Regions from separate parts of the Nocardia sp. CA-145437 genome, predicted to be linked through region 4. Evidence: riboswitches for the same ligand, from Rfam matches in the RefSeq annotation. Region 4 holds a riboswitch; each other region holds the start of a gene.

Region 1 (5,191 bases), 730 kb from region 4:
GATACCCGCCGACACCACGATGCCGGCCGGGAACGGCAGGAACGCCACACCCGTCTTCAGCGCCGAGTAGTGCTCCACGATCTGCAGGTAGAAGCTCAGGTTCAGGAACATGGCGAACATGGCGATCGGCACCAGCAGCGCGATCAGATACGACCCGCCGCGGTTGATCTCACCCGGAATACGCAGCGGCAGCAGCGGATTCGCGGTCCGGGCCTCGATGGCCACGAACGCCGCCAGCAGCGCCACACCCACCACGAACAGGGCCAGCGTGGTGGAGGCGGTCCAGCCGTCGGAGGCCGCGCGGCTGAAGCCGTACACGATCGAGATCAGGCCGAGAGTGACGGTGACCGCGCCGGGCAGGTCGTAGCCGCCGGTGCGGGGCGCGGGCACATCCTTGACCACGAAGGCGAACGCGCCGACCAGGGCCAGCAGCGCGACCGGGGTGTTCACCAGCAGCGACCAGCGCCAGTTCGCGTACTCGACGAGCGCGCCACCGGCGATCAGTCCGAGCGCGGCGCCCGCCGCCGACACGCCGGCGAACACGCCGAAGGCCCGAGCCCGTTCCTTGGCCTCGGTGAAGGTCACCGACACCAGCGACAGCGCGGCCGGGGCCAGCAGCGCGCCGAACGCGCCCTGCAGCGCGCGGCCCGCGAAGAGTTCGGCCTGGTTCTGCGCGAGACCGGCGAGCGCGGAGGCCGCGGCGAAGCCGATCAGGCCGACCATGAGGATCCGGCGGCGGCCCAGGTAGTCGGCGAGGCGGCCGCCGAGCAGCAGCAGACCGCCGAAGATCAGGGTGTACGCGGTGAAGATCCACTGCTTGTCACCGTCGCTGATGTGCAGATCCTGCTGCGCGAACGGCATGGCGATGGTGACGATCGTGGCGTCCAGGACCACCATCAGCTGCGCCATGGCGATCACGCCCAGCGCCCACCAACGCCTGGAATCTTGTGCGGGACTTGCTTTTTCGTCTGTACCGAGAGCGTCCGTCGCTACGGTCATGAGCCTCTCCTCTGGATTCGAAGGCAGCTTCACCATAGTGACCCCAACCGACAATTGGCGTCAAGGGAAAAATGTCGCAGCGCGACAGTTGTCATACTGGGACAGGAAAACACATCAAGGACCTACGATGGAGGGATGTCGGAGTTGTCAAGTCACATCGGTGTGATCTCGCGTCACCGCCCCGGCCTGCGTGAGCGCAAGAAGCAGCAGACCCGGACCCGGATCATCGACGTCGCCCTGCGGTTGTGCGACGAACAGGGCTTCGACGCCACCACCGTCGAGCAGATCGCCGACGCCGCCGACGTCTCCCCGCGCACCGTGAACCGGTACTTCGAGAGCAAGGAGGCGATCGTCATCGCCCCCATCGAAGGCTGGGGACAGGCCCTCGCCGATCAGCTGCGCGCCCAGCCCGTCACCGGCGACGAGATGGAGGCGCTGCTCGGCGCGTTCCTGGCGGTCGTGGACCAGATCATCGACTCCGACACGCCCGTGCCCTTCCGCTGGTTCCAGCAGATGCAGCGCATCACCCGCGACAGCGTCGCCGTCCGCGCGCTCAGCATGGAATCGGCCGACACCAAGACCCGGGCCGTGTCCGAGGTGCTCGCCGAACGCCTGCGCCTGCCCGAGGACCACCTCACCGTGCGGCTCATCGCCACCACCTGGCACGGCATCGTGCGGGTCGGCATGGAATGCGAGTTCGACGACAGCGACGAGCTCCCGGACTGCACCACCGTCACCACCGCCCGCATGCTCGCCGACAGCGTCCAGGCGGCATTCGGCGAATTCCGGCGGGCCTGTTGCGGTGCGACAACGGTATTTCCCCCCGTAAACGGGGGAAATACCACCGAAAATGCGACAAACCCCACTGCGTAGATCGGGCCGGACGGCCGCTAGAATCCCGCATTAGGTCAAGAGCATCAGCGTTAAGGCCCCGGCTTGCTGATCGGCAACCCTCCAGCTGCGGTGGGGTGCTCCGGGTGCAGACCGGGCGTTCGAGGGCCGAACGCAAGCGCAACTAGGAGGTCTACCGAAATGTGTTGTTGTCGAAGCCCATTCGCTTCTCGATAACGTCAAACTTCCGCCATTCGGCGACCTTGTTTTTGGAGCAGAACACATGAGTGACTCGACCGCGCCCGCGGCCGTCCCCGCTGACGGCACCCTGGATCCGGCCAACTGGTCCTTCGAGACCAAGCAGATTCACGCCGGCCAGGCTCCCGATTCCGCCACCGGAGCCCGCGCCCTGCCCATCTACCAGACCACGTCCTACGCGTTCCGCGACACCGACCACGCCGCCGCGCTGTTCGGACTCGCCGAGCCGGGCAATATCTACACCCGCATCATGAACCCCACCCAGGACGCGGTGGAACAGCGCATCGCCGCCCTCGAGGGCGGTGTGGCCGCACTGCTGCTGGCCTCCGGGCAGGCCGCGGAGACCTACGCGATCCTGAATCTCGCCGAGGCCGGGGACCACATCGTGGCCAGCCCGCACCTGTACGGCGGCACCTACAACCTGCTGCACTACTCGCTGCCCAAGCTGGGCATCCAGGTCAGCTTCGTCGAGGACCCGGACGACCTCGAGCAGTGGCGCGCGGCGGTGCGCCCCAACACCAAGGCGTTCTACGGCGAGACCGTCGCCAACCCGAGCAGCTCGGTCCTCGACATTCCGGGCATCGCCGAGGTCGCGCACGCCGCCGGGGTGCCGCTCATCGTGGACAACACCGTCGCCACCCCGTACCTGATCCAGCCGCTGCGGCTGGGCGCGGACATCGTGGTGCACTCGGCCACCAAGTACCTGGGCGGGCACGGTTCCGCGGTCGCGGGCGTGATCGTCGACGGCGGCTCCTTCGACTGGACGGTGAAGAACGAGGCGGGCGAATCCCGCTTCCCCGGCTTCACCACCCCCGACCCGAGCTACCACGGCGCGGTCTTCGCCGACCTCGGCGCTCCGGCCTTCGCGCTCAAGGCCCGCGTGCAGCTGCTGCGCGACCTGGGCGCGGCGGTGTCGCCGTTCAACGCGTTCCTCATCGCGCAGGGCCTCGAGACGCTGAGCCTGCGCATCGAGCGGCATGTGGCCAACGCGCAGGCGGTGGCCGAGTTCCTCGCCGGGCAGCCCGGCGTCGAGAAGGTCTACTACGCCGGACTTCCCGCCTCGCCCTGGTTCGAGCGGGGCAAACAGCTGGCACCGAAGGGCGTGGGCGCCATCGTGTCCTTCGAGCTGGCCGGCGGCGTCGACGCGGGCAAGAAGTTCGTGGAGGCGCTGGTGCTCCATAGCCATGTCGCTAACATCGGGGATGTGCGCTCGCTCGTCATCCACCCGGCATCCACCACGCATTCCCAGCTGACCCCCGCCGAGCAGCTGGCTTCCGGTGTCACGCCTGGTCTGGTGCGGTTGGCCGTGGGCATCGAGGGCATCGGCGACATCCTGGCGGATCTGCGCGCCGGACTGACGGCGGCGGCAAGTTGACCGTGAACATCGAATCGCGAACGTCCCGGCACGCGGCGGAGCTGTTGCTGCCGCCGCCCGACGGGACGCTCGGGAGCATCGCCATCGGCGACGTGGAACTCGAGGGCGGGGCCGTGATCCCCGACGCCACGCTGGCCGTCCAGCGGTGGGGCGAACTATCGGCGAACGCGGACAACGTGGTGCTCGTGGAGCACGCGCTGACCGGCGACTCGCACGTGGTCGGCCCCGCCGACGTGCACCACAACCAGGCCGGCTGGTGGGACGGCATCGTCGGCCCCGGCGCGCCCGTGGACACCCGCGAATGGTGCGTCATCGCCACCAACGTGCTCGGCGGCTGCAAGGGCAGCACCGGCCCGTCCTCGCTGGCCCCGGACGGGAAGCCGTGGGGCACACGGTTCCCCGCGCTGTCCATCCGCGACCAGGTGACCGCCGAGGCCAAGCTGTTCGACCTGCTCGGCATCGACCGCCTGGCCGCCGTGATCGGCGGCTCCATGGGCGGGATGCGGGTGCTGGAGTGGATGATCGGCCGGCCCGAACGGGTCGGCGCGGCCCTGGTGCTGGCGGTCGGCGCGCGCGCCACCGCCGACCAGATCGGCACCCAGACCACCCAGATCGCCGCCATCAAGGCCGATCCGGACTGGCAGGGCGGCGACTACCACGGCACCGGGCGCGCGCCCATGACCGGCATGGGCATCGCCCGCCGCATCGCGCACCTGACCTACCGCACCGAGGGCGAGCTCGACCATCGTTTCGAGAACCACGGCCAGGGCGACGAGGATCCGCGCGCGGGCGGCCGCTACGCGGTGCAGAGCTACCTGGAGTACCAGGCGGACAAGCTGATCGCGCGTTTCGATCCGGCCACCTACGTGCTGCTCACCGAGGCCATGAACCGCTACGACGTGGGTCGCGGCCGCGGCGGCGTCGCGGCGGCGCTGGCCTCGACGCCGGTGCCGTGCGTGATCGGCGGGGTGGACTCGGACCGGCTCTACCCGCTGCGCACCCAGCAGGAGCTGGCCGATCTGCTGCCCGGTTCCAAGGGGCTCGAGGTCATCCACTCCAAGGACGGGCACGACGGGTTCCTGACCGAGACCGAGGCGGTCGGCAAACTCATGCTGGAGACCATGGAACTGGCCCGCGCCCAGCGCGTGTCGGGTCACTGAACCAGCGCTGCCCGAACGGCGGCGCCACCGCTGCCACTGTGCCGGTGTCGCCGCTGCCCGAATGCCGTATGTCCGCTGCCCGGCCGCTGCCACAGCCGACGGCGCGTTACGCGACGTATCGTGCCTGTTTCCAGTGAATTGTCCTGAAGCGCTTTCGGTTTCGCGCGCATGACGCCTCCGTAACCGGTGTTCCGGAATACGTGTGCAGCGGGCATATCAGCCGTAATGTATTCGCCATGACCGCCGCATTCGATGACATGGATCTCCGCGATCTCGTCGATCTGCTCTCCGAGGACGAGCAGCGTGAACTCCGCCCGGCCATACTCCGTGTCCTGCACAGACTCCCGGACCAGGAAGTGCTGCGGCGCGAACTCGGCCGCCGCATAACCTCGGTCTAGCTATCCCCCAGCGCCGCCGGTTCACCCCGGCGGCAGAACAACTCGCTCATCTTTCCAGCGCCGCGACTCCGGTCGCGGCCCCGGCCCCGCGACCCGCGAGGCCCCACGGCTCCGGCTACGTGACGCCGAGACTGCTGATGGTCGCCGCCAGCACGATGATCGCGACACCC
Region 2 (5,191 bases), 840 kb from region 4:
CGGCGATGGTGTACGGGTCGGGCAGGTAGCCCTCGTTCTCGACCAGCGGGAACCGCGGATCGAAGATGTGGAGATGGGCATCGAACACGTGATCAGCATGCCTCAGAACGGTGACAAGTGTGGACAACCTTGTCCGGCAGGCGGATTCACGCTGGTCAGGACGTCGGGTCGAGTACCGCTCAGGAGGCCTTGTCGGGCTCGGAGGCGGCCAGCATCTCGTCGCGCTCGACGACCTTGACCCGCTCGCGGCCCTGCGGCTCGCCGAGGGCGCGCTCGTGCGCGTCCAGGCGGTACCAGCCGGCCCAGGTGGTGAACGGGATGCCCTTGCCCTCGAGGAACTCGGTGACGGCCTCGAGCTCCGGCTTGGCGGCCGGGGCGAAGTTGGCGGCGTCGTCGAGCAGGCAGGCGATGGTCTCGTTGGCGTCGCCCTTGGTGTGGCCGATGAGGCCGACCGGGCCGCGCTTGATCCAGCCGGTGACGTAGGTAGCGGGCATGTAGCGAGCCGCGCCGTCGGCGTCCTCGTCGATGATCACGCGACCGGCCTCGTTGGGCACGGTGCCGGCCTGGTCGTCGAAGGGCAGGGCCGGGATGTTCTGCGACAGGTAGCCCACCGCGCGGTACACGGCCTGGATGTCCCAGTCCTTGAATTCGCCGGTGCCCTTGCAGTTTCCGGTGCCGTCGAGCTGGGTGCGCTCGGTGCGCAGGCCCACGACCTTGCCGTCCTCGCCCAGGATCTCCGAGGGGTTCTCGAAGAAGTGCAGGAACAGCTTGTGCGGGCGGTTGCCGACGTCGCGGATGGCCCACTGCTCGAGGGTGTTGCAGATCATGTCGACCTGCTTGGAGTGGCGGCGCGCGGCCTCGGAGCCCTCGTCGTAGTCGATGTCCTCGGGGTCGACGATGACCTCGATGGTCGGCGAGTGGTCGAGCTCGCGCAGCTCGAGCGGGGTGAACTTGGCCTGCGCGGGACCGCGGCGGCCGAACACGTGCACCTCGAGCGCCTTGTTGGCCTTGAGGCCCTCGTAGACGTTCGGCGGGATCTCGGTCGGCAGCAGCTCGTCGCCGGTCTTGGCGAGCACGCGCGCCACGTCGAGGGCGACGTTGCCGACGCCGAGGACGGCGACCTTCTCCGCCTCCAGCGGCCAGGTGCGGGCGACGTCGGGGTGGCCGTCGTACCAGGACACGAAGTCCGCGGCGCCGTAGGAGCCGTCCAGGTCGATGCCCGGCACGCCCAGCGCGCGGTCGGCGTTGGCGCCGGTGGAGAAGATGACCGCGTCGTAGAACTGCTGCAGGTCCTCGAGGGTGATGTCGACGCCGTAGTCGATATTGCCGAGCAGGCGGACCTGCGGCTTGTCGAGCACCTTGTGCAGCGCGGTGATGATGCCCTTGATGCGCGGGTGGTCCGGCGCGACGCCGTAGCGGATCAGGCCGAAGGGCGCGGGCATGCGCTCGTAGAGATCGATGCTCACGTCCGCGTCGGACTTCATCAACGCGTCGGCGGCGTAGATGCCGGCCGGTCCGGCGCCCACGATCGCAATGCGTAGCGGGCGGGTCCCTGCACTCTGTTCGGTCATTCTTCCGCGCACCCTTTGGGTCGAAACTAACTTGCCGTCAAAACTCAGCCGTCGTTCTTAGCTTAGGCTAAGTTGACGCTCTGACCTCGGCGGCCTCCGTTGGCCCCCGACGCTGCAGCGTTGCTGCGTAGTCTTGCTATTCCCGCGCTGGGGCGGGAAATTCTGCTGATTCTATCGATGGCACGCGGCGGCCCGCACAAGGGGACCAGGCATGATCTACCCATGAGCGACGCCGAGGAGACCCCGATCCGGATCGACCAGAACGAGACCCGCAGCATGTGGCCGTTCCTGGTGGCGGCGGGAATCATCGCGGCGGTGATCCTGGGAATCGTGGTCGCGTCGGTCGTGTCGCCGGTTGAGAAGAATGTCACAGATTCCGATCGGCTCTCGCTGGCGGCGACCAAGTTCGTGATGGCCCGCAACGACACCGGGAAGTACGACCCGGTGCTGTCCTGCAAGGGATTCGACGAGAACGCCTCGCCGCTGAAGGCGGCCACCGCGACCGGCGGCTCGATCGCCTTCGACAAGCTGACCGACGCGTCCGTCACGGGCGACCAGGCCACCGCGCAGGTCACGTTCACCGTCGCCGGGGCGCCGTCGACGTCGACGTGGCACTTCGCCAAAGAGAATTCCCGCTGGTTGGTCTGTAATTCGTGACAACGGCCGAATGCTCCGCCGGGGTTTGACAGTGGGGACGGTTCTTCGGCAATCTCAATCCCAGGTCATGAGTACCAGCGCCAAGCCCCGGCTGGCTGGTCGGCAACCCTCCTCCGCGGTGGGGTGCTCCGGGTGACGACCTGGCCTCGCATCGGACAGCGGTGCGGCAAGTGCGGATTCTCAGGAGGTACAAGTGAGCTACGCAGGTGACATCACGCCGAAGCAGGCGTGGGAGTTGTTGCGCGACAACCCCGATGCGGTCCTGGTGGACGTGCGCACCGAGGCCGAGTGGCGGTTCGTCGGCGTGCCCGACACCAGCGGCATCGGCCGTCCGACCGCGCTGATCGAGTGGGTCGACGTCACCGGTACCCCCAATGCCCGGTTCGCCGACCTGCTGAAGCAGTCGCTGGCCGACCGGACCTCGGACTCGGACGCGCCTGTCATCTTCATCTGCCGCTCCGGCCAGCGTTCGATCGGCGCGGCGACCGCCGCCACCACGCTCGGCATCACCCCCTCGTTCAATGTGGTCGACGGCTTCGAGGGTGCGCTCGACGGCCAGGGCCACCGCGGCAGCACCGGCTGGCGCGCCGACGGACTTCCGTGGAGGCAGTCATGATCACCGGCGGCTCCTTCGAGAAACCGCTCCCCGAGGGCGTCGGCCCCGCCACCCAGGCGGTGCGCGGCGGCACCCGGCGTTCCGGCTTCGACGAGACCTCCGAGGCGCTGTTCCTCAATTCGGGTTTCGTCTACGAGAGCGCCGAGGCGGCCGAGGCCTCCTTCACCGGCGATATCGAGCACTTCGTGTACTCGCGCTACGGCAACCCGACGGTCGCCATGTTCGAGGAGCGGCTGCGCCTGATCGACGGCGCGGAGGCCTGTTTCGCGACCGCGTCGGGCATGTCGGCGGTGTTCACCGCGCTGGGCGCGCTGCTGTCGGCCGGTGACCGGCTGGTCGCGGCGCGCAGCCTGTTCGGTTCCTGCTTCGTGGTGGCCAACGAGATCCTGCCGCGCTGGGGCGTGGAGACGGTGTTCGTCGACGGCGAGGACCTGAACCAGTGGGAGCAGGCGCTGTCCATTCCCACCCAGGCCGTCTTCTTCGAGACGCCCTCGAACCCGATGCAGACCCTCACCGATGTGCGCGCGGTCTCGGATCTGGCGCACGCGGCGGGCGCGAAGGTGGTGCTGGACAACGTCTTCGCCACCCCGCTGCTGCAGCGCGGCTTCGATCTGGGCGCGGATATCACCGTCTACTCGGGCACCAAGCACATCGACGGCCAGGGCCGGGTGCTCGGCGGCGCGATCCTGGGACCGCAGGACTACATCGACGGCCCGGTGAAGAACCTGATGCGCCACACCGGTCCGGCGCTGAGCCCCTTCAATGCCTGGACCCTGCTCAAGGGCCTGGAGACGATGCCGCTGCGCCTGCGCCAGTCGGTGGACTCGGCGTTGAAGATCGCCCGGTTCCTGGAATCGCATCCGGCGGTGGCGTGGGTGAAGTACCCGTTCCTGTCCTCGCATCCGCAGTACGAGCTGGCCAAGCGCCAGATGTCGGGCGGCGGCACGGTGATCACCTTCGAGCTGAAGGCCGGCGACAACGAGGCCAAGAAGCGCGCGTTCGAGGTGCTGAACCGGCTCCGGATCATCGACATCTCCAACAACCTCGGTGACGCGAAGACGCTGATCACCCACCCGGCCACCACCACCCACCGCGCGATGGGGCCGGAAGGCCGTGCGGCCGTGGGCATTACCGATGGCGTGCTGCGCATCTCCATCGGCCTGGAGGACGCGGAGGATCTCCTCAACGATCTGGATCACGCACTGAGCTGATCCGAAGACTCTCCGACAAGGGCCGGAACCCGCTGGGTTCCGGCCTTTTTCGATGACCACTCCGGGGGCGTCGCCGCTGCCGCGCGGGCCCGGCTCAAACGCCCCCGTGACGGCGGCTCGTCGAGCGAGCTACGAACATATGCTCTCCCGCATGTCGACCTTTTCCATGCCCGACCTCTTGTCCTACGCCGACGTGGACGCCCGCCTGGGCGGCGTGCTGTCCGCCGAGTTCGAGGGAGCGGGAGACGAGCCCGACGATCCCACGGTGCTGTTCTTCGACGGTGACCTCACCCTCGACGGGGATTTCCTGTCCGCCGTCGCCGAGCTGCGCGGTGTGGACGCCGACGGCGACAGCGATGTCGCGTTGATCGTGGTGACCGGTGATCTGACGGTCAACGGTCACGTTGTCGGCCAGCTGACTACGGATCTCGCCGTATCTGCTGGTAGAAGGCAGCCACTGCGCGGCGGATCGGGCGCGCGAACCCATCCCGGCGGCCTCGGAACCCACGCGCTCGGTGATATACCAGCAGGGCATGGCCGCCAGCGGCGACCTCTGCACGCCTCAGCAGGTCATCTGGAACGGGAAGCACGGCGGTGACGTGACGGTCGGCGGCGCGGGTACGACGGTCGAGGGGACCACGGTCGTATCCGTCGGAGTGGGGGTGGTTCCCATGTGGGTGAGGGTCAGCACGACCAGGAGCAGGACCACACCGCCGGCGATCACCGCGAAGGCCCACAGCATCGGGATGGGTGAGGCACTGCGGTAGCCGTGGACGTACAGCGACGTGTAGCGCCCCGGCCTGGTCGGGCGGCGACGGTAGCCCCTGCCTGTTATTCGCCGCGGAGAATGCCGTGCCGCTCCATACCCCATGAGCGGCAGTATGACTCGGGTGCCCGACACGATCGGGCCTGATCGGTGCGAGATGTCCGGAAGACGTGATGAGCGGATCCGTCCACCGGTCCGGCGCGCGTCAGAGCTTCGCGATCAGCAACCCCGCCAGTCCGATGATCAGTCCCAGCCAGTAGGTCCAATGGTGCATGACTCGCCGTTGAAAAGTGAAAGCCTTATCAGCGAAGGTCGCCATCACGTTCTGGTCCCAGGCGACGTTGATGAACCGGCCCATGAATCGCGACGC
Region 3 (5,191 bases), 960 kb from region 4:
CCAGCAGCAGGTGGCCGACATGTCGGGCGCGGATCGGATGATGGCGTCCAAGGTGATTCGCGGCCTGGAGGAGCGTGGCCTGCTGGCGCGGTGCGCCGACCCGGCCGACGCTCGCGCGCTGCGCATCGAACTCACGGCGGAAGGCCGGGAATTGGCGAGCCGGGGCGTGCGGATCGCCGTCGACACCGACGAGCAGCTCTTCGGCATAAACGGCGACCTACTGCGCGAGCAGCTGAAACCGATTGCCGCGCACCGGCTCCCGAACTGACGCCGCCGCTCTCGGATGGCGCCCACCACGGCAGATCTCGGTAGCGGGGCAAAGAACCGCGGAGTGCTGACGCGGTGCTGGAGGACCTCGAGCACGAGTTCGGCGATCCTTCGCCGCGCGCGGAAGCCATCCGCGCGAGCCAGCGATACGGCTGTACTCGGGCGGTCAGCCCTTGACCAGGATGGCCCGGGTGTAGAGCAGCGCGAAGCCTTGGCGCTGGACGTTCTGCTGAGATTTGGAGCCGGGCTGGGTGGTGACCACCGCCATGTCGCAGCCGGCGGCGGCTGCCTCGGCGAGGCGGGCCGACAGCAGCGACGATTGCACGCCGTGCCGCCGATGCGCGGGATGGGTTGCCGCGCCGGTGAGTTGGGCGATGCCGTCGGACATACGCAGGCTGGCGCCGCCCGCCACGCGGCCGTCACGCCGGGCGAGATACCTCTGGACACCCGCCGCGCCGGTCAGGTCGCGCATGGCGTTGGCGATGATCTCGGCGGGGAATTCCTCGTGCGAGGCGACGCCCTGGGTGTCGGGGTGGGCGAAGCCGTCCGCGACCACGGTGAGCCAGATGTCGAATTCGTCTTCGCCGCTGGGCATCACCTCGACGCCCGGCGCGACGTCCGCCGTCCGGGGCGCGCCCAGTTCGCGGCCGAGCACGTTCTCGAACGACACCAGCCGGTACCCGCGGCCGGTGAGCAGTTCTCCGATGCCGGGGTCGCCGAGTTGGGAGACCTCGGCCTGCACGGGCGTCTCGCGGGCCGCGAACAGCCGCTCGATCTCGTCGAGTTCGGCCTCGTCGGGAATCCCCGCGAAGCCGAGTCCGGCGATCTTGTTCAGCGGTGACCCGTCCTCGGCGAAGGACGCGACCCCGCCCGCGAGGGGGATCACGAAGCCGGTGTCCGGTTCGAGCCGGGCCGCGGCGGCCGCGCTGCCCTTGGCGATCAGCTCGGTCTCCACCCGCTCGACGCGGGCGGCCAGCTCGCTCCCGCAGAACAGCGTTCCCTCATCGCTCGGCATGGGGTCGAGCCTAGGTCGCGGATCGGTGGCCGCGCCGCTGATTTTCGCGGTGCCGCCCGCCGCGGTGGGCGGTTGCCGGGGTCACATCGTGGCGGTCGAGGCGCGGGGCGGGGACGGGCGGGCCGTAGGGTCGGAGCGTGGCTGTTGATGATTCGAGCGGTTCCGCCGGTGGTCTGGTGGTCGGGTTCGACCTGGATATGACGCTGATCGATTCGCGGCCGGGGATCGCCGCGGTGTGGGACGCGGTAGCCGCCAGGACCGGGGTGGTTATCGATTCGGAGCTGGTGGTGTCGCGGCTGGGTCCGCCGCTGGCGCACGAGGCGGCGCAATGGTTCCCGGAGCACGAGGTGCCGGGCGTGGTGGCCATGTACCGGGAGATGTATCCGGAGCTGGCGGTGCACGCGTCGGACCATCTGCCGGGCGTGGTGGACGCGCTGGCGGCGGTGCACGAGGCCGGGGGCCGGGTGCTGGTGATCACCGCCAAGAACGGCCCGCACGCGCAGCTGCATCTGGACCATCTGGGGCTGGCGGTCGACGAACTGGTCGGCGGCGCGTGGGCGGAGGAGAAGGGGGAGGTGCTGCTCCAGCGCGGCGCCTCGATCTATGTGGGCGACCATCTCGGTGATGTGCGCGCGGCCAAGGTGGCGGACGCGACCTCGGTGGCGGTGACCACCGGACCGTATGCGGCCGAGGAGTTGTCGGCGGCCGGCGCGGACGTGGTGCTGCGGGACCTGACCGAGTTCCCGGCCTGGCTGACCGCGCATCTGACGTAGGGGTTGGTGGCCGCATCAGCGGGGCGATGCGGCCGCCGGGGTAATTCGCGGGGGCTACAGGGGAATTCCCGGCGGTGGGGCCGGGTGGCGTTTGGCATCAGGGTGATTCGAACGGTGTCGGCCGCCGGTTGTCACGGCTACCTTTCTGGACACGGTCACGAGTATCAGCGTTTTTCGAGCCCCGGCTCGCTGATCGGCAACCCTCGCGTGGGCGGTGGGGTGCCCCGGGTGACGACCAGGTGATGTCCGCCGGGCATCGCAAGCGCCAGACCGCGCCCTTCGCGTCGCGGTCGTGTCCCCATGCCCGGCCGCGTGCCGGTGCGCGAATGTAGAGGTAGCAATGAGCAGGATCTGGTCCCGGTCGCGTGTTCTCCGGGTCGCGGTGGGTGTCGGTGCGGCGGCTCTGGTCGTGGGATCGGCGACGGCCTGCGGCGGCCGCGACGCGCCCGGAAGTGGTTCGGACACAGTGTATTTCGGAGTGTCCGGCCCGAAGACGGGCGGCTCGGCCGAGTACGGCCGGCTCTGGCAGCAGGGGTTCGACCTGGCGCTGGACGAGATCAACGCCGCGGGCGGGATCGACGGCAAGAAGGTCGCGCTGAAGTGGGAGGATTCGCAGTCGGATCCGAAACAGACGGTGCCGATCGCAACCAAGTTCGTCGGCGACCAGTCGATCATCGCCGAGCTGGGCGACTTCTCCTCGCCCGCCTCCATCGCCGCCTCGCCGGTGTACAACCGCGGCAAACTGGTGCAGTACGGATTCACCAACTCCTCGGTGGATTTCACCAAGGGCGGCGACTATTCGTGGAGCCCGTCGATCACCTTGGACGTGTTCCAGGAGCGCAATGCCGAATGGGTGAAGTCCAAGGCCAAGAAGGTATCGGTGGTGTATCTCGAAACCGACTGGGGTAAGCAGGCTTTCAAGTTCTTCGAGCAGTTCGCCAAGGAGAAGGGCATCGAGATCGCCTATTCCTCGCCGATTCTGCCGGACTCGCAGGACTTCCGGCCGGTGCTGATCAAGGGCCGCGACGCCAACCCGGACGCCTTCGTACACCTGGGTTACGGGCCGGACGGCGCACTGGTGGTCAAGCAGCTGCGTGACGTCGGGTTCACCGGACAGTTCTTCGGTGGCCAGAACACGCCGCAGTTCATCGATCTGGCGGGCAGCGCGGCCGAGGGCGACATCGTGAACGGCGTGTTCACCCCGTCGGATCCGAGCCCGAAGATCCAGAGCTTCGTCACCAAGTTCAAGGCCAAGTTCAACACCGACCCGGGCGACTTCAATGTCTACGCCTACGACGCCCTCAACGTGCTGGTGAAGGCCGCCAAGGCCGGCGGGGCGACCCGCGAGGGCGTGCTGAAGGGCCTGCGTGAGGTCAAGGACTTCGACGGCATCGGTCTGGGCACCTTCGCCTTCGATCAGCAGACCCGCCGCCCGAGCGGTGTGAAGCCGATCGAACTGGTGCTGCAGAACGGCAAATTCGTGCCGGTCGGAAGCAAGAAGTAGATGTTCGACACGCTCATCGCGGGCTTGGTCCACGGCAATGCGTACGCCCTCATCGCCGTGGGCATCACCCTGATCTTCGGGGTCAGCAATGTCATCAACTTCGCGCACGGCGCGATCTTCGCGTTCGGTTCGGTGCTGGGCTGGTGGCTGATCGCCCAGCACGGGGTGCCGTGGTGGGCGGCGCTGGTCGTGGTGGTGGCGGTGACGGCGCTGGTCGGCGTCGCCATCGATGTGCTGGCGGTGCGGCCGCTGCGCCGCGCCCCGGCCATCGCCGCGCTGCTGGCGACGGTGGCGGTGGGGCTGATCATCGAGAACGTGGTCGCCCTGGTGTTCGGTCCGGACACCCGGCCGTTCCCGCAGGTGCTGTCCACCAATAATTTTCAGGTGGGCGGGGTGCGGTTCGGCACCTCGGACGTGGTCATGTTCGCCAGCACTCTCATCGTGATGGCGGGGCTGTGGGGGTTCCTACGGTTCAGCCGCCACGGCCTGGCCATTCGCGCCACCGCGCAGGATCCGGACGCCGCCGCGCAGATGGGCATCGGGGTCGGCCGGGTGCAGTCGCTGGCCTTCGCCATCGCCTCCGGGCTGGGTGGCCTGGCGGGCATCTTCGTCGGCCTCTACAACTCGAACATCTCACCGACCAGCGGCGGCATCGTCGGCATGACCGGGTTCGTGGCCGCCACCATCGGTGGGCTGGGCTCGATTCCAGGCGCGGTCGTCGGCGGTTTCGTGCTCGGCCTGGTGGAGGCGTTCGGCATCTACTGGTTCGGTGACGGCTATCGGGATCTGATCACCTTCGGCCTGCTGGTGATCTTCCTGGTGCTGCGGCCGGGCGGCCTGCTGGCCCGCCCGCCCGCCATCGAATCCGAGCCGATGACCGGCACGTTCCTCGGCTCCGGCCGGGAACCGCGGGTGCGCTGGTGGCATGCGCTGATCGCGTTCGCCGTTGCGGGCGTGGCGATTCCGCTCGTCGCGGACGACTACGGCATCTCGGTGGGCACCCAGATCCTGGCCTACGCCATCATCGCGGTCTCGATGACGCTGGTGGCCGGGTCGGCCGGGCAGCTGGCCATCGGGCAGGCGGGGCCGATCGCCATCGGCGCGTACACCTCGGCGGTGCTGACGGTGTCGCACGGCTGGGCCTTCCTGCCGGCCATCGTGGCCGCGGGGATCGTCGCCGCGGTGGCGTCCTCGGTGCTGGCCGCGCCGCTGTGGCGGCTGGGCGGTCACTATGTGGCCATCGCGACGCTGGGCATCGGCATCGTGACGGTGGCGATCATTCGCAATTGGGAGCCGGTGACCCGCGGCAGTTACGGCATCTTCGGGATCCCCGCGCCCAGCCTGTTCGGCTACGAATTCACCACGCACACCCAGATTTTCCGGCTGGAGCTGGCAGTGCTGGCCGTCGTGGTGGCGGTCATCGTCGGCGTGCAGCGGTCCCGCCTCGGCACGGCCATCCGGGCCATCGGGGCCGACGAGGTGGCGGCGCGCTCGGCGGGTGTGCCGGTGCGCGATTACAAGGCGCTGGCCTTCGCGGTGGCGGCGTTCTTCTCCGGCATCGGCGGTGCGCTGCTCGCGCACCAGTACTCCTACATCGATCCGACCGTGTTCAACCTGCCGATGTCGCTGCTG
Region 4 (5,191 bases):
CCGCGACCTCGTTCGCCTCGCTCTCGGCGCAGCCGCCGCTCATCTCGTTCAATATCGCCGAAACCTCGTCCAGCATCGAGGCCATGCTCGGGGCCGAATCGGTGGTGGTGCACTTCCTGGGCGAGCATCAGAAGCATCTGGCGCAGCGGTTCAGCCGCTCCGCCGAGGAGCGCTTCACCGACAAGTCCTTGTGGGCCACGCTCGGCTCCGGCGAACCCGTCCTGCACGGCACCCCGATCTGGGTGCGCGCGACCGTGCACCAGCTGATCCCGATCGGCGATCACACGCTGGTGATCGGACTGGTCACGCAGGTGCACGACAACACCGAGAGCTCGCCCGCGGCCGGCCCGCTGGTGTACTACAACGGCGCCTATCACCGCGCCGAGATCGCCGACTGACCTCAGGCCGCCGAGGCCGCGGTGCCGATGCCCAGCGCCGCCAGGATCGCCGCGCTCGCCTGTTCCAGCCGGGCCCGGATCCGCGGCCGCCGCAACAGCGTGACCGCGCGGGCGGCGGCCACCGCGAGCAGGATCATCTCGATCGCCGCGATGCTGGATTCGATGGCGCCGAGGGTGAGCGTGTTCAGGAAAGTGACCTCGTTCAGGAACTGCGGCAGCACCGCGAGGTAGAACAACCCCACCTTCGGGTTGAAAACACAGGACAGCAATCCGGCAGCGAACGCCGAGCGCATCGACGCGGGCATGCCCTGCGTCACCGCGGCCTGGGGCTCGGCCTCCGCGTTCCGCGCCCGCCGTTGCTCGACCAGCGCCCGAATCCCCAGGTACAGCAGGTAGATTCCGCCGATCACCTTCAGCGTGCGATACGCGGTGGCCGACTGTTCCAGCAGCGCCGCCACCCCGGCCGCCACCACCGTCGCCCAGACGATCCCGCCGAACGCCGAGCCCACCGCCGCCGCGATCCCGGGTCGCGGTCCGGCCATCGAGAATCGCAGCACCAGAAAGGTATCGGGGCCCGGCGTGAGCGCCAGCAGCACGCACAACCCCGCGAAACTCAACAGCAGCGGAAGACTCATGCCCTCCATGGCAACCCAGGACAGCGCCGGGACGCAAGCCCGATAACCATGAAGTCCGCCACCGCTGACATGCCCCCGACGAGCATGTCAGTGGCCGCTCGGGCCACACCCCGGGTAACCCGACGCAACCAACTGATCTCGTGCGATGCGGGTAACTCACCGGGTGCGTCCACCGTTGTCCCGAGGCCGAACCGCTGGCACGGCTGCCAACTCCGACGGCTCTCGGCCGCCCGCTACATACGCGGAGAGGTGGAGTACTCCGCACCGAGTTCACGGAACAGGTCGGTGTTCATCGTGAACGCCAGTCGCGCCTCGTCGAGCACGCGATCGACCTCGGGACCTTCGAGGGGAAGCTGGTCCAGGGCCTCGCGGTACTCGCGCTTGAACGCGGCCGGATTGGTGATCTCGTCGAAGACGTAGAAGCGCACGCCGTCGCCCTTCTTGGGCAGGTCCCACAGCTTCTCGGCGGTGCCGCGGATGACCTGGCCGCCGGAGAGATCGCCCAGGTAGCGGGTGTAGTGGTGGACGACGTAGCCGGCCGGCCACTCCTGCGCGCACTCCTCGATGCGGGCGGCGTAGGCAGCGGTCGAGGGCAGCGGCTGCAGCTCGTCGCGCCAGTTCGCGCCGCCGAGGTGGGCCAGATCGGTCTCGAGCGCGGCCAGGCGCGCCAGTTCCGGCTTCACGAACGGGCCCGCGACGGAGTCGGAAGCCAGTGTGGTGGAGTGCTTTTCGAGAGCCTCGTAGACGAACCAGAGCTGCCCGGTGTAGCGAAGGAAGGCGTCGACGCCGAGCTGACCGGTGAGCATGTCACGCATGAACGTGGAGTGCTCGGCCTCGTTGTGCTGCTGCTCGGTCGCGGTGCGAATGAGCGTCGAGAACGGGGCGGCGGTGTCCGTGTCCAACATGGTCGGGCTCCTCGTGGTCAACTCCGGGGGCACCACACTTTGGCTACCCTAACTTCCTCATCGACCCTACGCCCCAGCAACGATCGCGCGATTCGAACTTTGCGGCTCACCCACTCCAACTTTCGGATGATTTTTCCGCCCTGCCGGTGCCGTTGGTCACACCGCGTCACCACCGCCGCCGGGGGTTGACAAGCCCGCGAAGCGTCTGCCAGTCTCTGCAATCAGGTCATGAGTACCAGCGCTAAGCCCCGGCTAGCTGGTCGGCAACCCTCCACCGCGGCGGGGTGCTCCGGGTGACGACCGGGCCGTCGCCCGACCGGGCACGGCAAGCGCGGACTCACGATCGATTCCTGTCTTCCGATCGCGTGGTCCCCTGAATCCGATGGGATTTGTGATGACCGCTTTCGCCGACCAGACCTGTGCTCCCCTCGCCACCGTGTCCGGCTGTGACCTCCGGGTTCCGCTGGTCCAGGGCGGGACCACCGGCTACGCCAACTTCGACTACGCCGCCAGCGCCCCCGCGTTGCGGCAGGTCACCGACCGGGTCGCCGATCTGCTGCCGTTCTACGCCAGCGTGCACCGCGGCGCCGGGTACGCCTCCCGCGTCTCCACCGACTGCTACGAGTCGGCCCGCGGCTCGGTCGCCCGCTTCCTCAACGCCGCCGACGACCAGGTCGTGGTGTTCACCCGCAACACCACCGACTCGCTGAATCTGCTGGCCGCGTGCGTGCCCGGTGACACCGTGGTGCTGGATGTCGAACACCACGCCAACTTCCTGCCCTGGACCCGGCACGGCCGCCGCGTGGTGCCGGTCGCCGACACCATCGAGGAGACCATTCAGCGGCTGGTCGCGGAACTGTGCTCGAAACCCGCTGCGCTGCTGGCGGTTACCGGCGCCTCCAATGTGACCGGCGAACTGCTGCCGCTGGAACGGCTGGCCTGGATCGCGCACCAGTGCGGCACCCGAATCCTGGTCGACGCCGCCCAGCTGGCCCCGCACCGACGGATCGACCTGCGCACCACCGGCATCGACTACCTGGCCTTCTCCGGGCACAAGGCGTACGCGCCGTTCGGCGCGGGCGTCCTGGTCGGCCGCCGGGACTGGCTCGACGCCGCGGAGCCATACCTGGCTGGCGGCGGCGCGGTGCGTTCGGTCGCCGCCGACCGCGTGGAGTGGGCGCCCGCGCCGCAGCGCCACGAGGCCGGTTCCCCGAACGTGCTCGGGGTGGCCGCCCTGGCCGCCGCCTGCGACGCGCTCGCCGAGCTGGACGAGACCACCGTCGTCGAGCACGAGCAGTACCTCACCCACCGGCTGCGCTACGGGCTGAAAACCGTTCCGGGCGTGAACTTCCTGCGGGTGTGGCGCGACAGCACCGACGCCGTCGGCATCGTCGCCTTCACGGTCGACGGATTCGAGCCCGGCCAGGTGGCCGCGTATCTCTCCGCCGAGCACGGGATCGGGGTGCGCGACGGACGGTTCTGCGCGCACCCGCTGCTGTCGCGGCTCGGGGTGGACGCCGCGCTGCGCGCCAGCATCGGACTCGGCACCACCGCCGCCGACGTGGACCGCCTCATCGACGCGATCGCCACCCTGGTCGAGCATGGTCCGAGCTGGGATTACGCCCGCACCGACGGCCACTGGAACCCGGTCCCGGAAACCCGGCCCTTCAGCGGTTCGGCGGACGGCGGAGCGCCCTGCGGATTCTGAATCGCGGGAGCGGGTCAGGGCACCATGTAGCGAGCCGCGAGCTCCTCGACGAACGGGTCGTCCTCGCTGACGGCTTCGAGCCGGTCCAGATCGTTCTGGACCGATACCTGCCGGGTGTCCTGCCGCTCCGGATCGGGCGGTCCGTCCTCGTCGAGCTGGCGGATCAGCTTGTTCCGCACCCGTTCCTTCAGCGATTCGCTCATATCAAGAGCATCCTCCGCCTCAGACGGGCGCGATCCAGGTACCCCATGGCGTGTTCCGGACGACCGTGAACACGACGAGGAAGGCCACCGCGATCCACAGCGCCGACCTGGGCAGGATCCGCGGTAGTCGCGGCGGCGTCGCCCGGCCCCGCCAGGCGCGCACCAGCCAGGTGCCCCACCAGGCGAGGAAGCCGAGCGTCAGCGGCAGCAGCAGCACATTGCTGTGGATGGCGTCGAGGAACCGGCCATCGGTCAGATTGTGCAGGCCGCGCAGGCCGCCGCACCCGGGACACCAGTACCCGGTCAGTTCGTAGAACGGGCAGAACCCGTAGGCCCCCTGCACGTGCGGGTCCCGGAAGTGCAGCAGCGCCAGGCCGCCGGCGACGGCCGCGCCGCTCAGCAGCGGGAGTCCGACGCCGAGCCGTCGCGGGCGCGTAGGCCCTGGTTCGGCTCCCGCCGTCGGTACTGCTGCCGTGGTGTCCACGAGAATCAACGGTAGCCGGGCCACCGCCCACCTGCCAGGTCGCGCCGAACTTCGCACCCGGTGGCACTGGTTCACACCCGATTGTGTTGCGGCCTCAGCGGATCGGGGCGCGTTCCACGACCGGGGCGGTGAGCACGCCCGCGAGCATGTCCACGATTTCTCCCCAGGCATCCACATCCCCCGCGGCGACCTTGCCCGCCTCGACCGCGCGTTCGTGATCGGCCAGTAGCGCGAACAGTACGGTCGGCAACGCGCGCAACCGCCGCAGCCGCAACCGTTTCGGCAGGTCGGCGAGTTCCCGATCGAGCTGCTGCATGATCACGCGCACCGAGGTGCGCTGGGCGGAGGCCAGATTCGCGGCGTCGGTGACGGCTCGATGGGTGTGGATCTGTTCCAGGAAGCGGGCGTAATGGTGGATCCCGTGCCGGTCCCCCAGTTCGAGCATGGGGATGACCAGTGCTTCGAGCAGGTCGTGGACGCTGGTCACGCCGGTCCCGGCCTGCTCGGCCAGCAATTCGAGGCGCCGGATCTCCAGGGTGGCGAGCCGGTGTTCGACCACCGCCTCGATGAGCCCGTCGCGGGACCCGAAGTGGTACTGGACCGCGGAATTGTTGCGCTGTTCGGCGACCGCGGCGATATCGCGCAGCGGCACCGCCGGCCCGCGCTCGGCGATCAGCTGTTCCGCCGCCAGGATGATGCGCTCGCGCGCCCCCGTGACTGCCATTCGAGTACCGCCACCCTCCTTGTCCACAGTCTGCACTGTAGCCGTTCACCTGGGGATAAAGAACTTCTCCTTGACGGTTAAGAACTAATGCTTAAAAGTGTCGAGTGACTGTCGCCACCCTCGAAGGACTGATT

The links. A riboswitch is a leader RNA that binds a small molecule or an ion and turns the genes downstream of it on or off. The one in region 4 is predicted to bind S-adenosylmethionine.
Region 1: another riboswitch for S-adenosylmethionine. It lies ahead of ACQPYY_RS05000 (bifunctional o-acetylhomoserine/o-acetylserine sulfhydrylase); the one in region 4 lies ahead of ACQPYY_RS01930 (aminotransferase class V-fold PLP-dependent enzyme).
Region 2: another riboswitch for S-adenosylmethionine. It lies ahead of ACQPYY_RS32430 (rhodanese-like domain-containing protein); the one in region 4 lies ahead of ACQPYY_RS01930 (aminotransferase class V-fold PLP-dependent enzyme).
Region 3: another riboswitch for S-adenosylmethionine. It lies ahead of ACQPYY_RS31845 (ABC transporter substrate-binding protein); the one in region 4 lies ahead of ACQPYY_RS01930 (aminotransferase class V-fold PLP-dependent enzyme).

What each region holds. Positions count from the first base shown of each region.
Region 1 is NZ_CP191204.1:1,147,195-1,152,385, reverse strand. It holds gene ACQPYY_RS05010 (MFS transporter) at 1-999, opposite strand, end outside; gene ACQPYY_RS05005 (TetR/AcrR family transcriptional regulator) at 1,135-1,872, shown strand; SAM riboswitch class IV at 1,906-2,017, shown strand; gene ACQPYY_RS05000 (bifunctional o-acetylhomoserine/o-acetylserine sulfhydrylase) at 2,114-3,463, shown strand; gene metX (homoserine O-acetyltransferase MetX) at 3,460-4,623, shown strand; gene ACQPYY_RS04990 (hypothetical protein) at 4,860-5,021, shown strand; gene ACQPYY_RS04985 (DUF3017 domain-containing protein) at 5,137-5,191, opposite strand, start outside.
Region 2 is NZ_CP191204.1:6,995,303-7,000,493, reverse strand. It holds gene ACQPYY_RS32445 (amidohydrolase family protein) at 1-88, opposite strand, end outside; gene ACQPYY_RS32440 (FAD-dependent oxidoreductase) at 180-1,571, opposite strand; gene ACQPYY_RS32435 (Rv0361 family membrane protein) at 1,794-2,228, shown strand; SAM riboswitch class IV at 2,292-2,407, shown strand; gene ACQPYY_RS32430 (rhodanese-like domain-containing protein) at 2,422-2,844, shown strand; gene ACQPYY_RS32425 (O-succinylhomoserine sulfhydrylase) at 2,841-4,055, shown strand; gene ACQPYY_RS32420 (hypothetical protein) at 4,207-4,653, shown strand; gene ACQPYY_RS32415 (hypothetical protein) at 4,618-4,926, opposite strand; gene ACQPYY_RS32410 (hypothetical protein) at 5,027-5,191, opposite strand, start outside.
Region 3 is NZ_CP191204.1:6,875,355-6,880,545, reverse strand. It holds gene ACQPYY_RS31860 (MarR family winged helix-turn-helix transcriptional regulator) at 1-268, shown strand, start outside; gene ACQPYY_RS31855 (GNAT family N-acetyltransferase) at 434-1,261, opposite strand; gene ACQPYY_RS31850 (HAD family hydrolase) at 1,420-2,055, shown strand; SAM riboswitch class IV at 2,209-2,326, shown strand; gene ACQPYY_RS31845 (ABC transporter substrate-binding protein) at 2,396-3,559, shown strand; gene ACQPYY_RS31840 (ABC transporter permease) at 3,560-5,191, shown strand, end outside.
Region 4 is NZ_CP191204.1:419,044-424,234, reverse strand. It holds gene ACQPYY_RS01945 (flavin reductase family protein) at 1-398, shown strand, start outside; gene ACQPYY_RS01940 (LysE family translocator) at 401-1,033, opposite strand; gene ACQPYY_RS01935 (heme oxygenase (biliverdin-producing)) at 1,267-1,938, opposite strand; SAM riboswitch class IV at 2,163-2,276, shown strand; gene ACQPYY_RS01930 (aminotransferase class V-fold PLP-dependent enzyme) at 2,333-3,646, shown strand; gene ACQPYY_RS01925 (hypothetical protein) at 3,661-3,849, opposite strand; gene ACQPYY_RS01920 (DUF2752 domain-containing protein) at 3,869-4,333, opposite strand; gene ACQPYY_RS01915 (TetR/AcrR family transcriptional regulator) at 4,428-5,057, opposite strand.